DNA from 2 places in the Actinospica sp. genome. Region 2 is predicted to be linked to the other one. Evidence: riboswitches for the same ligand, from Rfam matches in the RefSeq annotation. Region 2 holds a riboswitch; the other holds the start of a gene.
The links. A riboswitch is a leader RNA that binds a small molecule or an ion and turns the genes downstream of it on or off. The one in region 2 is predicted to bind cobalamin.

Region 1 (7,396 bases), on a different contig from region 2:
CGCGCACGGCCGCCTTGTCGTCGGCGACGGCGTGGATTCGCTCGCCGACGGCCGCCGGGAACTTGCCGCCGCTGAGCGTGACCATGCGCTCGATCTGCGCCGCGCGGGTGATCGGCATGATGCCCGCGATGACCGGAGTCTCGCAGCCGGCCTCCGCGAGCCGGTCGCGCAGCCGCAGGTAGTCGTCGACCTCGAAGAACATCTGGGTGATCGCGAAGTCCGCGCCCGCGCGGCACTTGGCGACGAAGTTGCGGATCTCGGCGTCCCAGTCGGCCGAGCGCGGGTGCTTCTCCGGGAAGGCGGCGACGCCCACGCAGAAGTCCCCGGATTCCTTCACCAGCCGCACGAGCTCGGCGGCGTACTTCAGGCCGTCGGAGCGCGGCACCCAGTCGCCCGAGGGGTTGCCCGGCGGGTCTCCGCGCAGTGCGAGGACGTTGCGCACGCCCGCGTCCGCGTACCGGCCGATGATCTGACGCAGCTCGGCGACGGAGTGGTTCACGGCGGTGAGGTGGCCCAACGGGGTCAGCGTCGTCTCGGTCGCCACGCGCTCGGCCTCGCTCGCCGTGCCCTCACGGTTCGAGCCGCCCGCGCCGTACGTGATCGACACGAAGTCCGGGCCCACGCCCTCGACCCGGCGCAACGCCTTCCACAGGCTGCGCTCCTGCTCCTCGTTCTTCGGTGGGAAGAACTCGAAGGACATGGTCGGCGCACCGGCGGCGAGCAGTTCGCGTACGGTGACGGCCCGGTCGGGGCGGACGCTGGGAAGTCCGAGTGCCATGTAAGGAGCGTAGTCGCGGGCCGGGTTGTGTCGAGTACATGTCCGACTGCCGAGACACGAACGTCCATCCGCCAACCTGCGCGGTTGGCTTCCCCGGTGAACTTCCACAGTCGGTCGAAACCGTCCGCACCGAATGGCTTAGGGTCGAAGCGTGACCGAAACCTCCGCATCCCCGCTCGACCGGCGTGACCTGCGCGTACGGGTGTCCCGCGCGTTGACCGAGTTCCTGGACCGGCAGGAGCTGGTGCTCCGGCAGATCTCCGCGGATCTGCTGGAACCCGCCGTCGCGCTGCGCGAGTTCCTGGACGGCGGAAAGCGGATGCGGCCCGCGTTCTGCTATTGGGGCTGGCGGGCGGCAGGCGGCGGCGCGGCGGCGGACGGGGCGCTGGATCACGCGGCGCTCGTGGCGGCCGCCTCGCTCGAACTGCTGCAGGCTTCGGCGCTGATCCACGACGACTACATGGACGGTTCGGACACGCGCCGCGGCAAGCCGGCCGTGCACAAGCGGTTCGAGGCGCTGCACACGGCGGGCGGTTGGGAGGGCACCGGCGCGCGGTTCGGCGCCGCGGCCGCGATCCTGCTCGGCGACATCACGCTGACCTGGTGCGACGAGATGTACACCCGTTCCGGCTTCGACGCGGCTCGGATCCACGCGGCACGGCCGATCTTCGATCTGATGCGCTCTGAGGTGATGGCGGGTCAGTATCTCGACGTAGTCGCGCAGAGCCGCGGGCTGAGCGTGGCCACGCCGCAGGAGATCCTGGAGCGCGCCGAGACCGTGATCCGTTACAAGTCGGCGAAGTACACGATCGAGCGCCCGCTGCAGTTCGGTGCCGCTCTGGCTACCGGCAACGGCGACGAATCCGGTCCGATCAACGCGGCCTTGTCGGCGTACGGTCTGCCGCTCGGCGAGGCCTTCCAGCTGCGCGACGACGTCCTCGGCGTGTTCGGGGACCCGGCGACGACGGGCAAGCCGGCGGGCGACGACCTGCGCGAGGGCAAGCAGACCGTTCTGGTCGCGCTGGCCGCCGCACAGGCCGACACGACGCAGTTGAAGCTGTTGCGCGAAGGCCTGGGTGACGCGGCGTTGGACGCGGCCGGGGTCGCGGCGCTGCAGGAGGTCATCGTCGAGACCGGCGCGCTGGCCGCCGTCGAGCTGCGGATCGAGCAGCGGACCGGGCTGGCGTTGGCCGCGCTGGAGCGCGCGTCGGTCGAGCCGGAGGCGCGCACGGTGCTCGCGGAGCTGGCCATCGCCGCCACAGCCCGCCAGGTCTGAGGCGCAGGGCGTAACCCGTTTGCCGTAGTAATCTCATGAACGAATCCGCAGCGAAGCCGGTGTGAGTCCGGCGCTGTCCCGCAACTGTGACGTCCGGCCCCTCGGGGCCGACGAAGCCAGGTCGCCTGCGGATTCTGACGACTCAGACGACCCGTGGGCATGGTCGGTCCGTCCTCGGCGGCCGGCTCTGCCCGCCCGCTTGCGAAGGACAAGTCCCATGCGTCTGCCCCGGTTCACCGCGGCCACGACCGCCCTGCCACTGCTGGCCCTCGGCCTGACGGCCTGCTCGAGTTCGGCGGCTCCCGCGAGCTCGGCCGCGGCGTCCACGACCGAGCCGCGCCGCATCGTCTCGCTCTCCCCCACCGCCACCGAAGACCTGTTCGCGATCGGCGCGGGCAGCCGGGTCGTGGCCGTGGACAAGGATTCCGACTATCCGGCGAGCGCGCCGAAGACGACGCTCGACCCGATCACTCCGAACGTCGAGGCGATCCTCAAGTACAACCCCGACCTCGTCGTCGCGTCGCAGGATTCGAACGGCCTGGTTGCCGCGCTCAAAAAGGTAGGTGTGGCGACGCTGATCGAGCCAGCGGCTAACACATTGAACGACGCGTACACCCAGATGGAGCAGCTCGGCAGGGCCACCGGCCATGTGAGCAGCGCCGATTCGACCGTCGCCACGATGAAGAGCGAGATCGGCACCGCCGTCGCGCAGGCCGGATCGAAGCACGCGGACTTGTCGTACTACTGGGAGCTCGACACGACCTACTACTCGGCGAGCTCCTCGACCTTCATCGGCCAGATCGTCGGGTTGTTCGGGCTGAAGAACATCGCGGACAAGGTGAGCAAGGCGGCCGACGGCGGATATCCGCAGCTGTCGAGCGAATACATCGCCCAGTCCTCGCCGAGCCTCGTCTTCCTGGCCGACACGAAGTGCTGCGGCGCGAACGCGGCGAGCGTGGCTGCGCGGCCGGGCTGGTCGGGCATCGAGGCCGTGAAGGTGGACGACGTCGTGAGTCTCGACGATGACGTCGCCTCGCGCTGGGGGCCGCGGCTCCCACAGCTCGTCGAGGCGATCGCGGCGGCGGTCGAGAAGGCGCCGGCGAAGTAATGAGCCGCACCGTCCGGGCGTTGCTGGCCGCGGTGGTCTTCGTGATCGCCGCGGCCCTGCTCGGCGCACTGGTCGGGGCCGCGGATCTGAACCCCTGGGGCATTGTGGCGACGCTGCTCGACCGGATACCCCTGGTGCACCTGGACACCGGGCTCACTCCGCTGGAGCAGAACATCCTGCTGCAGATCCGGCTGCCGCGCGTGGTGCTGGCGCTGCTGGTCGGCGGGCTGCTGGCGATCGCCGGAGCCGGATACCAGGGCGTGTTCCGCAATCCGCTCGTCGACGCCGGCATGCTGGGGTCGAGCGCGGGAGCGGGGCTGACGGCCACGATCGCGATCGTCTTCCTCGGCGGATTCGGCGGGCTTGGCGGCTCCGTGGTGCCGGTCGCGGCATTCGCCGGTTCGCTGGCCGGAGTGGCGGTGTCCTGGTTCGCCTCGGGCGGCCGCGAGACGACGACACTGCTGCTGTCGGGCGTGGCCGTCGGGATGTTCCTGACCGCCGCGCAGGCCTATCTGATGCAGCGGGAATCGCAGGACCTGCAACAGGTCTACGCGTGGATGCTCGGGTCGATGGCGGCGGCGTCGTGGACGCAGGTGACCGAGGCGCTGCCGTACGCCGCCGTCAGCATCCTGATCCTGTTGGTGCACAGCCGACGGCTCGACGTGCTGGCACTCGGCGACGACGAGGCGCGCAGTCTCGGCCTGAACGCGGGTCGCACACGGTTGATCGTGATCGCCGCCGCGTCGCTGGCCGCGGCCACGGCCGTCGCCGTGAGCGGGCTGATCGGCTTCGTCGGGATTGTGGTGCCGCACGTGGCGCGGCGGCTCGGCGGACCGTCGTACGCACTGGCGGTGCCGCTGTCGCTGCTGATCGGCGCCGGATTCCTAGGGCTGGCGGACACCGTGGCGCGCACGGCGCTCAGCCCGGCCGAGCTGCCGATCGGCGTGGTGACGGCCGTCGTCGGCGCACCGGTGTTCGTGGTGATCCTGCGGCGCAGCCAGGCGGTGCGCGAGTGAGCGCACTACGGGCAGTCGACGTGCGGGTCGTGCTGAACGGCGGCGCCGTGCCGGTGGACGGGGTGTCGTTGCGGGTCGAGACCGGCGGTTGGCTCGGCGTGATCGGACCGAACGGCGCGGGCAAGTCCACCCTGCTCAAGGCGCTGGCCGGGCTGCTTCCGTATCAGGGCACGGTGACGCTTGATCCGGCACCGGACGGGCGGAAGCGACGTGACCTGGCCCGAGCACTCGCATACGTGGCACAACAACCGACCCTGCCGCCAGACGTTTCAGTACACGAATATGTGCTGCTCGGGCGCACGCCCTACCTCGGCTATCTGGGCAATCCCGGCCGCCATGACCGGGAGATCGCGGACGAGGCGTTGACCAGACTCGAACTCGAATCCCTGGCACGCCGACGGCTCGGCACCTTGTCCGGCGGTGAACGCCAGCGGGTGGCCTTGGCTCGGGCGCTGGCCCAGCAGCCGCGGATCCTGCTGCTCGACGAGCCGACCTCCGCGCTGGATCTCGGGCATCAGCAGCAGGTACTCGAACTGGTGGACCGGCTGCGGCTGGACGATAGGCTGACCGTGATCAGCACGCTGCACGATCTGACCGCCGCCGCCCAGTACGCCGACCGGCTCGTGCTGCTGGACCGGGGGCGGGTCGCTGCGGCCGGATTACCCGCCGAAGTGCTCAGCGTGTCGCGGATCCGAGAGGTTTACCGCGCCCTAGTATCAGTGACCACTGATACGTCCGGCAGGCCGGTGCTGAACCCGGTGCGGCCCCTCGACGGCCTGCGCCCATGCCGACGCGACGTCGACTCTGTGTGACGAATCCGGGCCGCTGAATTCGTGATCAACCTGGGCAAGCGGGTCAGGGGGTGAACACGAGCCGTAAGGACAGTGATTCCGAGCGACAACTTTCCGCGAAGGGGTCGCCAACCGCCTTCGAGACATGAATAATCCTCTTCGAGACTCCAACGTCCCCCCGTACGGAGGGGTCTCAACTTAGAGACTCCTGTCGCCGGGACCCCGGTTCCGCGCGGAGGAGTCTCCCCCGAGGTACGCGGCGCCCCTCCCCCCGTGGGGCTCCTCCGTACCGTTGCGACGCCCCATCCGTCCCCCCGTGCGGATCCGGCGTCGTCGGCGCCGGAACCGCCCCCGCCGTCCGTGCGGTCTTCGGACCCGGACGGCGGAACCTTCGGCGCCTCGCGGAGAGTCCTCGACAACTCTCCGCCGCGAGGCCTGTCGTCCCCCCGTGCGGCAGGCCTCGCTCCCATTTCCCCGGCCGTCCGCGGCGTGATCCAGCTCGCAGGGCGTTCTCGTCGCAGTGACGATAAAGGGTGCTTATGATGGAGCCATGGCGCAACTGAGAATCGCACTGGCCCAGATCAACCCGACCGTGGGCGATCTGACGGGCAACGCGGCGTTGGTGCTCGAGGCGGCGCGCGAGGCGTCGGCGGCGGGCGCGCAGCTGCTCGCGGCGCCGGAGCAGGCGCTGACCGGCTACCCCATCGAGGACCTGGCGCTGCGCGGCTCGTTCGTCCGGGCCTCCCGGGCGGCCCTGGAGGAGCTGGGCCGGCGGCTGGCCGACGAGGGCCTGGGCGAGCTGGTCGTCGTGGTCGGCTACCTCGACGAGACCGATTGGGTGCCGCGCGCGGGCTTCCCGGCCGGTTCGCCGCAGAACGCGGCGGCCGTGCTGCACCGGGGCGAGGTGCTGATCCGCTCGGCCAAACACCACCTGCCCAACTACGGGGTCTTCGACGAGTACCGGTACTTCGTGCCGGGCGACGAGCTGCCAGTGGTGCGGATCGGCGGCGTGGACACGGCCGTCGCGATCTGCGAGGACCTGTGGCAGGACCGTGGCACGCCCGCGGCGGCGGCCGAGTCGGGTGCCGGCCTGATGCTGTCGATCAATGCTTCGCCGTACGAGCTGGCCAAGGACGATGAGCGCTACGAGCTTATGCGCCGCCGCGCGATCGAGACCGGCTGCGCGGTCGTGTACGTCAACCAGGTCGGTGGCCAGGACGAGTTGGTGTTCGACGGCGACTCGCTGGTGGTCGCGAAGGACGGCGCCCTGATCGCGCGGGCCGGCAAGTTCGTCGAGGAACTGTTCGTAGTCGACCTCGACCTGCCGGAGTCGGATCTGCCCGTCGAGGACACGATCGCGTCCAACGGCATGACGATCCGTCGCGTCGTGGCCAGTGCGGACCCGCTGCCCGCGCCCCCGGCGCCGCGAGTCGAGCCGGTGATCGAGGAGCAGCCGAGCGAACTCGAGGAGATCTATCGGGCGCTGGTCCTCGGCCTGCGCGACTACGTGCGCAAGAACGGCTTCAGGACGGTGCTGTTCGGCCTGTCCGGCGGGATCGACTCGGCGCTCGTCGCGGCCATCGCGGTGGACGCGGTCGGCGCGGAGAACGCGTATGCGGTGTCCATGCCGAGCGCCTACTCCTCCGAGCACTCGAAGAGCGACGCCGCGGACCTGGCACAGCGCACCGGCCTGCACTTCGAGACCGTCGCGGCGGCGCCGATGGTCGACGCGTACCTCAAGACGATCGCCGACAGCGGCACCGCGATCACCGGCGTCGCCGACGAGAATCTGCAGGCACGCGTGCGTGGCACGATCCTGATGGCGCTGTCGAACCAGCGCGGCCATCTCGTGCTGGCGACGGGAAACAAGAGCGAGCTGTCGGTCGGCTACGCGACGCTTTACGACGCCGGCTCGATCGGCGGCTTCTCCCCGATCAAGGACGTCCCCAAGACGCTGGTCTGGCAACTCGCGCGGTGGCGCAACGCCGCGGCCGAGCAGCGCGGTGAGACGCCGCCGATCCCGGTGAGCTCGATTGAGAAGGAGCCGAGCGCGGAACTGCGGCCGGACCAGAAGGACTCCGACTCGCTGCCCGACTACGCGCTGCTCGACGGGATCCTGGACCTGTACGTCAAGGGCGACAAGGGGATCGAGGAGATCGTCGCGGCTGGCTACGACCCGGCGCTCGTCGAGCGGATCATCCGCCTGACCGACCAGGCCGAGTACAAGCGCCGCCAGTACCCGCCGGGCACGAAGATCTCGCCGAAGGCCTTCGGCCGCGACCGTCGGCTGCCGATCACCAACCGGTACAAGCAGAAGGCGGACGGGGCCGCGGACAAGACACAGCGGGACGAGAAGTGAGATTTGGGGCTGGGGAGAGCTGAGGTCGGCGAGGTGTGGGGGCTCTTCGAGGGCCCGGCCGGGCCGGC
Region 2 (7,396 bases):
CGTCCACCGTGGCCAACGCCTCCGGCGCACGTTCGGCGACCGGCACGAGGCCCAGATGGCGCGACGGCGTGGCCACCGCGTCGGACCGGTGCAGGGTACCCAGCAGGGGCACGCCGATCTCGTCGAGCGCCGCCGCCAGGATCTCGCGGTGCCGGTCCGAGCCGACCCGGTTGAGCACGACCCCTGCGATGCGGACCCGGCGGTCGAAGCCGCGGAAGCCGTCGACGAGCGCCGCGACCGACCGGCCCTGCGCCGTGGCGTCCACGACCAGGATGACAGGCGCGCCGATGAGCGTCGCGACCTGCGCGGTCGAGGCGAACTCGCCGCGTCCGACCGCGCCGTCGTACAGGCCCATCACGCCCTCGACGACCGCGATGTCCGCGCCCGCCGCGCCGTGCGCGAAAACGCCGACCGTGCGCGATTCGCCGACCAGGAACGGATCCAGGTTGCGGCCAGGGCGTCCGGCCGCCAGCGCGTGGTAGCCCGGGTCGATGTAGTCCGGCCCGACCTTGAACGGCGCCACCCGCCGACCGCGCCGCGCGAACGCCGCGATCAGCCCCGTGGCCACGGTCGTCTTGCCGTGACCGGAGGCGGGCGCGGCGATCACCACGCGCGGCGTGTCAATGGACGTACTCACCATTCGATGCCCCGCTGGCCCTTGCGGCCCGCGTCCATCGGGTGCTTGACCTTGGTCATCTCGGTGACCAGGTCGGCGTATTCGACGAGCGCGGGCGCCGCGTCCCGCCCCGTGATGACGACGTGCTGCGTCCCCGGCCGATCCTTGAGGGTGGCGACGACGTCGTCCACGTCCACCCACCCCCACTTCATCGGATAGGTGAACTCGTCGAGCAGATAGAGCTTGTACGTCTCCCCGGCAAGATCGCGCTTGATCTGCTCCCAGCCGGCCCGCGCGTTCTCCGCCTGCAGGTCCGGGTCCGTGTGCAGGTCGCGCTGGATCCAGCTCCAGCCCTCGCCCATCTTGTGCCAGGCGACCGGTCCGCCCTGGCCGGTCTGCTCGTGCAGCGCGCCGAGCGTCTTGAAGACCGGCTCCTCGCCGATCTTCCACTTGGCCGACTTCACGAACTGGAACACCCCGATCGGCCAACCCGCGTTCCACGCGCGCAGCGCGAGCCCGAACGCGGCCGTGGTCTTGCCCTTGCCGTGGCCGGTGTGCACGACGGTCAGCGGGAGCGTGCGGCGCTGCTTGGTGGTGAGCCCGTCCTCGGGGACGTGTTCGGGCTTGCCCTGTGGCATGACTCAGGCCGCCTTTCGCATCGAGCCCGCATCGGACGACGTCGCTCGTCGCACCGTGCGGTCCAGCGCCTCGGCCGACAGCGCCCCCATCGGCACGTGCTCCCCGCCCAAGTGACCGGCCATCTCTGCCGCGAGCCCCAGCCGCACCGGCCCGGATTCGCAGTCCACGACGATGCTCGTGATGCCGGATGCCCCGAGGAACGCGGCCGCACGCCGGGCCTCGGCGAGCGCGTTCGATCCGCCGGTCGCCCGTCCGTCCGTGACCAGCACCAGCAGTGCGCGACGCCGCGGATCACGCAGCCGCTCCCGCCGCACGACGTCGTACGCGGTCAGCAGCCCCGCCGCGAGCGGCGTCCGCCCCCCGGTCGGCAGCGCGGCGAGCCGCGACGCCGCCGCCTCGACCGACCCCGTGGGCGACAGCGCGACCTGCGCACCCGAGCCCCGGAACGTGACCAGTCCGACCTTGTCACGGCGCTGATACGCGTCGAGCAGCAGCGAGAGCACCGCGCCCTTCACGGCCGTCATCCGCGCCCGAGCGGCCATCGAGCCGGACGCGTCCACCGCGAACAGCACCAGGTTCCCCTCGCGATCCCGCCGCACCGCGGTGCGCAGGTCGGCGGCCTGAAAGTGCACCGCCCGCACCCCGCCCGAGCCCGCGGCCCGCCGCTCGACTTGGTACGCCGCCGCGGCCCGCAGTCCGTCTTCGTGCGGCCCCGCGGCCCGCAGTCCGGCTTCGTGCGACGCCGCGGCCCGACGCTCGGCCTGGTGCGGCGCCGCAGCCCGCAGCGTCGCCGGAAGATGAATCACCTGCCCGTACGCCGCACCCGACGCAGGCTGCTGCGACCCGACCGTCCGCCCCCGCCCGTTCGACCGCCCCGCCGACCGCCGCCCCGGCACCCCTTCGCCGACACCGGGCACCGAGAACAGCCGCGTCCGATACGTCTCCCCCGCCCCGACAGCAGACTGCTCAGCCCCGGCGTTCTGCTTCCCAGGCGCGCCGCCCTCGTCAGAGCTCCGCCCGCTTCCGTCCCGCTCGGCCTGACTTTCCTCTCGCGGAGCGTCGGGCCTGTTATCCAGTCCAGACTCACCCGAGTTCCCGCCATCCGACGATTTTCCACCGCCGTCGCCGCCGTCGCCACGGTCGCCGCCGTCGCCACGGTCGCCAGCGCCACCGTCGCCGTCATCGTCCGGACCGCGGTCCTCAGGTCCACCGCCGTCGGGCCCGTTATCTTCGGGTCCGCCCTCCGGGTCCTCCGCGGCGCGCTCCAACTGCTCCTGGTCCAGGCCCGGCGCGTCGAACGGGTTGCGCCGGCGCCGATGCGGCAACGCCAGCCGCGCCGCGTCGCGCACCTCCTGGTCGGTGACCGCCGACAGCCCGCGCCAGGCCGCCAGCGCGATCGCCGCGCGCGCCGTGACCAGGTCCGCGCGCATGCCGTCCACCTCGAACGCCGCGCAGATCCGGGCGATCCGCTCCAGCTCCGCGTCCGGCAGCACGACCTTCGGCAGCGCCTCGCGCGCGGCCGCGATCCGGCGCCCGACCTCCGCGTCCGCCTCGGCCCACTGCGCGCAGAAACCCTCCGGGGCCGCCTCGTACGCCAGCCGACGCCGCACGACCTCTGCTCGCTGCCGCGGCTCCCGGCTGGCAGCCACGTCCACCGTCAGACCGAAGCGGTCCAGCAGCTGCGGACGAAGCTCGCCCTCCTCCGGGTTCATCGTGCCGACCAGCAGGAACCGCGCCGCGTGCCGCACCGATACGCCGTCGCGCTCGATGTGCGCCTCGCCCATCGCGGCCGCGTCCAGCAGCACGTCGACCAGGTGGTCGGGCAGCAGGTTGACCTCGTCCACGTACAGCAGCCCGCGATGCGCCGCCGCCAGCAATCCGGGCTGGAACGCCGCCTCGCCACGTCCCAAGGCGCGCTCCAAGTCGAGCGCGCCGGTCAGCCGGTCCTCGGACGCGCCGATCGGCAGCTCGACCAGCCGCGCCGCACGCGTCGTCCCGTCGGCCGCGCCCCCGGCGTGCGGCCCATCGGGACACGCGGGGTCCGGCGCAGCGGGATCGCAGGAGAAACGGCAGTCGGGCACGGCGTCGACCGCGGGCAGCACCGCCGCGAGCGCACGCACCATCGTCGACTTCGCGGTGCCCTTCTCACCGCGCACCAGCACCCCGCCGACAGCCGGGTGCACCGCGTTGAGAATCAGCGCCAAGCGCAGGTCGTCCTGGCCGAGCACGGCCGAAAAGGGGAAACGCACACTGCGCCTTTCTTCTCTCCGGGAGCCCACGCCCGTTCGAGCAAGCATTGAGGAACCTGTGCCGGGCGCAGTTCCTGACTCACGCACGTCGCCGACGGACCCGGACGGGCTACGTCGATCGACGGACGTTGACAGTGGCGGGACCGTTCCGGACTCACACCGGATTCCTGCGCTACCGACGGGTAGAGCATAGCCGCAGCCTCGGTCCGCCCCAACCGGCCCGCACGACGCACACGGCGACGCGCCCGATTTCGCACCCGACCGCGCGCCCGCGCCGCCTACCGCTCATGGAACGCGTGCAGCAGAATGTCCAGCATGAAGAAGCTGATCAACTCGCCGGAGTCGGTGGTGTCGGACGCGCTCGCGGGCCTGGCCGCCGCGCATCCCGCGCTCACGGTGGACGTGGAGCGCCGGTTCGTACGCCGCGCGGCGGGCACGGCGGGCAAGGTCGCTCTGGTCTCCGGCGGCGGATCAGGGCACGAACCCCTGCACGCCGGGTTCGTCGGCCCCGGCATGCTGGACGCGGCCTGCGCGGGCGAGGTCTTCACCTCCCCGGTGCCCGACCAGATGCTGGCCGCGGCGCAGGCCGTGGACGCCGGCGCCGGCATCCTGTTCCTGGTCAAGAACTACACGGGCGACGTGCTCAACTTCCAGATGGCCGCCGAACTGCTCGAGGACGAGGGCATCGAGTCGCGCTCGGTGCTGATCAACGACGACGTGGCCGTGGAGGACTCGCTCTACACGGCCGGCCGGCGCGGCACCGGCGCGACGCTGTTCGCCGAGAAGATCGCCGGCGCGCTGGCCGAGCGCGGGGCGGACCTCCCCGCGGTCGCCGCCGTGGCCGAGCGGGTCAACGCGAGCAGCCGGTCCTTCGGCATCGCGCTCGGCCCGTGCACCACGCCCGCGGCCGGGCGGCCGGGTTTCGAGCTGGGCGAGAACGAGATCGAGTTGGGCATCGGCATCCACGGCGAGCCGGGCCGCCGCCGCGCGCCGATGGCTCCGGCTTCCGAACTGGCCGAGGCCGCGGTGGACGCCATCTGCACCGACCTCGACTTCGCCACGGATGGCGACGTCATCGCGCTGGTCAACGGGATGGGCGCGAGCCCGCTGATCGAGCTGTACGTGGTCTACAACGAGGTGCACAACGCGCTGAAGTCGCGCGGCATCAGCATCGTGCGAAACCTCGTAGGCAACTACGTGACCAGCCTGGACATGCCCGGCTTCTCGGTGACGCTGTGCCGCGCCGACGCCGACCTGCTCGAACTGTGGGATGCGCCGGTCCAGACCCCGGCGCTACGGTGGGGTGCGTGAGCGATTCCGAGGCGCACGTCGCCGGTGATGAGGCCGGTCTTGACGTCGGTTTCTTCATGGCCTGGATCGACCGGGCCGCGGAGGCGGTGGCGGCCGAGAAGGACCGGCTGACTCGGCTCGACTCGGCGATCGGGGACAGCGATCACGGAACGAATCTGCACCGCGGGTTCACGGCCGCGCGCGCCGCGCTTCAGGCGAAGCCGCCGCAGTACCCCGGCGCGGCGCTCGTGCAGGTGGGCATGACTTTGATCTCATCGGTGGGCGGCGCCTCCGGACCGCTGTACGGCACCGTGTTCCGGCGCACCGGCAAGGCGCTCGGCGAAGCCGAGAAGGTGAGCGCGCGGGATTTGGCGGGCGCGCTCGCGGACGGGCTCGCGGGGGTCCGGAAGCTCGGCGGCGCGAGCGTCGGCGACAAGACCATGGTGGACGTGTTCACCCCGGCCATCGACGTGTTCACGGCGCGCCTCGCTGACGATGCGTCGACAGCGGACGCACTCGAAGCGGCGGCGGACGCGGCCGACGCGGCGGCGCTCGCGACGATCCCGCTGCGGGCGCGCAAGGGCCGCGCGAGCTATCTCGGTGAGCGCAGCGAAGGACACGAAGATCCGGGTGCTGCCTCCGCCGCGCTGCTCTGGCGTGCGCTGGCGGACACCGCCCCAGGCGGCGCCCGCTAGGATGGCAGACGTGAAACTGGTCGGCGTCGTCCTCGTCTCGCACAGCCCGAAGCTCGCGGAAGGGCTGGCGGAGCTCGTGCGTGAACTCGGCGGCGACCAAGTCCCGGTGATCGCCGCGGGCGGTATGGACGACGGCAGCCTCGGCACGAGCTACGGCCGCATCGAGCGGGCCGTCAACGAGGCGGACCAGGGCGCCGGCGTGCTGCTGCTCGGCGACCTGGGCAGCGCCCTGCTGACCGTCAAGACCCTGCTGGACGAGGGCGTGGGCCGAGAGGCGCACGCCGTGCTCGCCGACGCCCCCTTCGTCGAGGGCGCGGTCGCCGCGGTCGTCACCGCGTCCGCGGGCGGAGACCTCGATGCCGTGCGCGCGGCGGCCGAGGAAGCCCGGCAGTTCCGCAAGCTGTAGCAGCCACCGCGGCATTCCGGCGCCGCGCCGGATCAGTAGCCTTGCGTCGTGACCATCAAGGACGCCGACATAGCCCGTGCCCTGACTCCCGTGCTGACCGGCAGCCGCGGGCAGGCGGCCCGACGCTTGCTGGACGAGCCGGACGGCGTCCACCGCGCCACGCTGCACGACGGAACGCACGTCTGGGTCGTCAGCCGGCACGAGGATGTCAAGACTCTGCTGGCGGATCCGGTCCTCGCGCTGAGCAAGCGACGCTCGCGCGGCGGCTACCAGGGCTTCGGTCTGCCCCCGGCGCTCGACGCGAACCTGCTGAACCTCGACGGGGAGGACCACGCCCGGCTGCGGCGCCTGGTCGCCGCCGCGTTCACCGCCCGCCGCGTCGAGGGGCTGCGCGAGAACATCCAGGACACCAGCCACGCGCTGATCGACGCGCTGCCCGGCGGCCGTGCGGACCTGATCGCCGCCTACGCCGCGCCGCTGCCGATCGCGGTCATCTGCGACCTGCTCGGTGTGCCCGGCGATCAGGGCGCGGTGCTGCGTGAGTGCACCCAGATGCTGTTCGCGCCGGGCACGTTCGGTCCGAGCGAGCCGGCCGAGTCCATGGGCCGGATCGTCGCCCTGCTGGCCGCGCTCATCGCCGACAAGCGCGAGCGGCCCGCCGACGACCTGCTCTCCGCGATGATCGCCGCCCGCGACGGGCAGGACCGGCTGTCCGAGGACGAGCTGCTCTCGCTGGCGTTCCTGATCCTCTTCGCGGGCTACGAGAACTCCGTCCACCTGGTCTCGGCTGCCGTGGCGCGGCTGCTCGCCCGTCCCGACGAAGCCGCGGCGCTGCGCGCGGAGCCGAACCCGCACACCGACCCGATGCGCCGTGCCGTCGAGGAGTTCCTGCGCAGCGACCAGCCGGTGACCACGGCGATCCGGCGGTTCCCCATTCGCGACGTGCGCGTCGGCGACACGGTGATCCCGGCCGGGGACACGGTCCTGCTCGCCGTCGACGCGGCGAACCGGGACGCCGACCGCTCGGAGGGCCATCTCTCGTTCGGCCACGGCGCGCACTACTGTCTCGGCGCGCCGCTCGCCCGCCTCGAGGCGCGCATCGCCGTCTGGACACTGCTCGACCGTGTCCACGATCTCGCCCTCGCGGTGCCCTACACGGATCTGACGTGGAAGAACGATCACCGGCAACGCGCCCTGACCGAACTGCCGGTCACCTACACCGCCGTTGTCGGCGGGCGCGGCTAGTATCCAGACATGGGTAGGCAGATCGCGCTGCTGCGCGCCGTCAACGTGGGCAAACGCAAGGTCCCGATGGCGAGGCTGCGCGAGCTCATGGCGGCCGCGGGGTTCCAGGACGTGGCGACGTACCTGCAGTCCGGGAACGTCCTGCTGGCCGACGGCGGCCTGGGCCCCGCAGAGAACGGCGCGCGCCTGGAGAAGCTGCTGCTCGACGAGTTCGGGTTCGTCGTCGAGTGCGTGATGCGCACGACCGACCAGCTCG

Region 1: it holds a riboswitch for cobalamin, as region 2 does, so the genes downstream of both, VG296_RS01855 (ABC transporter substrate-binding protein) here and VG296_RS26435 (magnesium chelatase subunit D family protein) in region 2, are expected to answer to the same signal.

Annotation. Positions count from the first base shown of each region.
Region 1 covers NZ_DASZKT010000009.1:65,486-72,881, reverse strand. Annotated here, with positions in the region: gene metF (methylenetetrahydrofolate reductase [NAD(P)H]) at 1-778, opposite strand, end outside; gene VG296_RS01860 (polyprenyl synthetase family protein) at 930-2,054, shown strand; cobalamin riboswitch at 2,053-2,201, shown strand; gene VG296_RS01855 (ABC transporter substrate-binding protein) at 2,272-3,162, shown strand; gene VG296_RS01850 (iron ABC transporter permease) at 3,162-4,178, shown strand; gene VG296_RS01845 (ABC transporter ATP-binding protein) at 4,175-4,990, shown strand; gene VG296_RS01840 (NAD+ synthase) at 5,520-7,328, shown strand.
Region 2 covers NZ_DASZKT010000230.1:35,776-43,171, reverse strand. Annotated here, with positions in the region: gene VG296_RS26445 (cobyrinate a,c-diamide synthase) at 1-640, opposite strand, end outside; gene cobO (cob(I)yrinic acid a,c-diamide adenosyltransferase) at 634-1,254, opposite strand; gene VG296_RS26435 (magnesium chelatase subunit D family protein) at 1,258-3,552, opposite strand; cobalamin riboswitch at 3,553-3,711, opposite strand; gene dhaK (dihydroxyacetone kinase subunit DhaK) at 3,820-4,815, shown strand; gene dhaL (dihydroxyacetone kinase subunit DhaL) at 4,872-5,489, shown strand; gene dhaM (dihydroxyacetone kinase phosphoryl donor subunit DhaM) at 5,491-5,895, shown strand; gene VG296_RS26415 (cytochrome P450) at 5,944-7,140, shown strand; gene VG296_RS26410 (DUF1697 domain-containing protein) at 7,150-7,396, shown strand, end outside.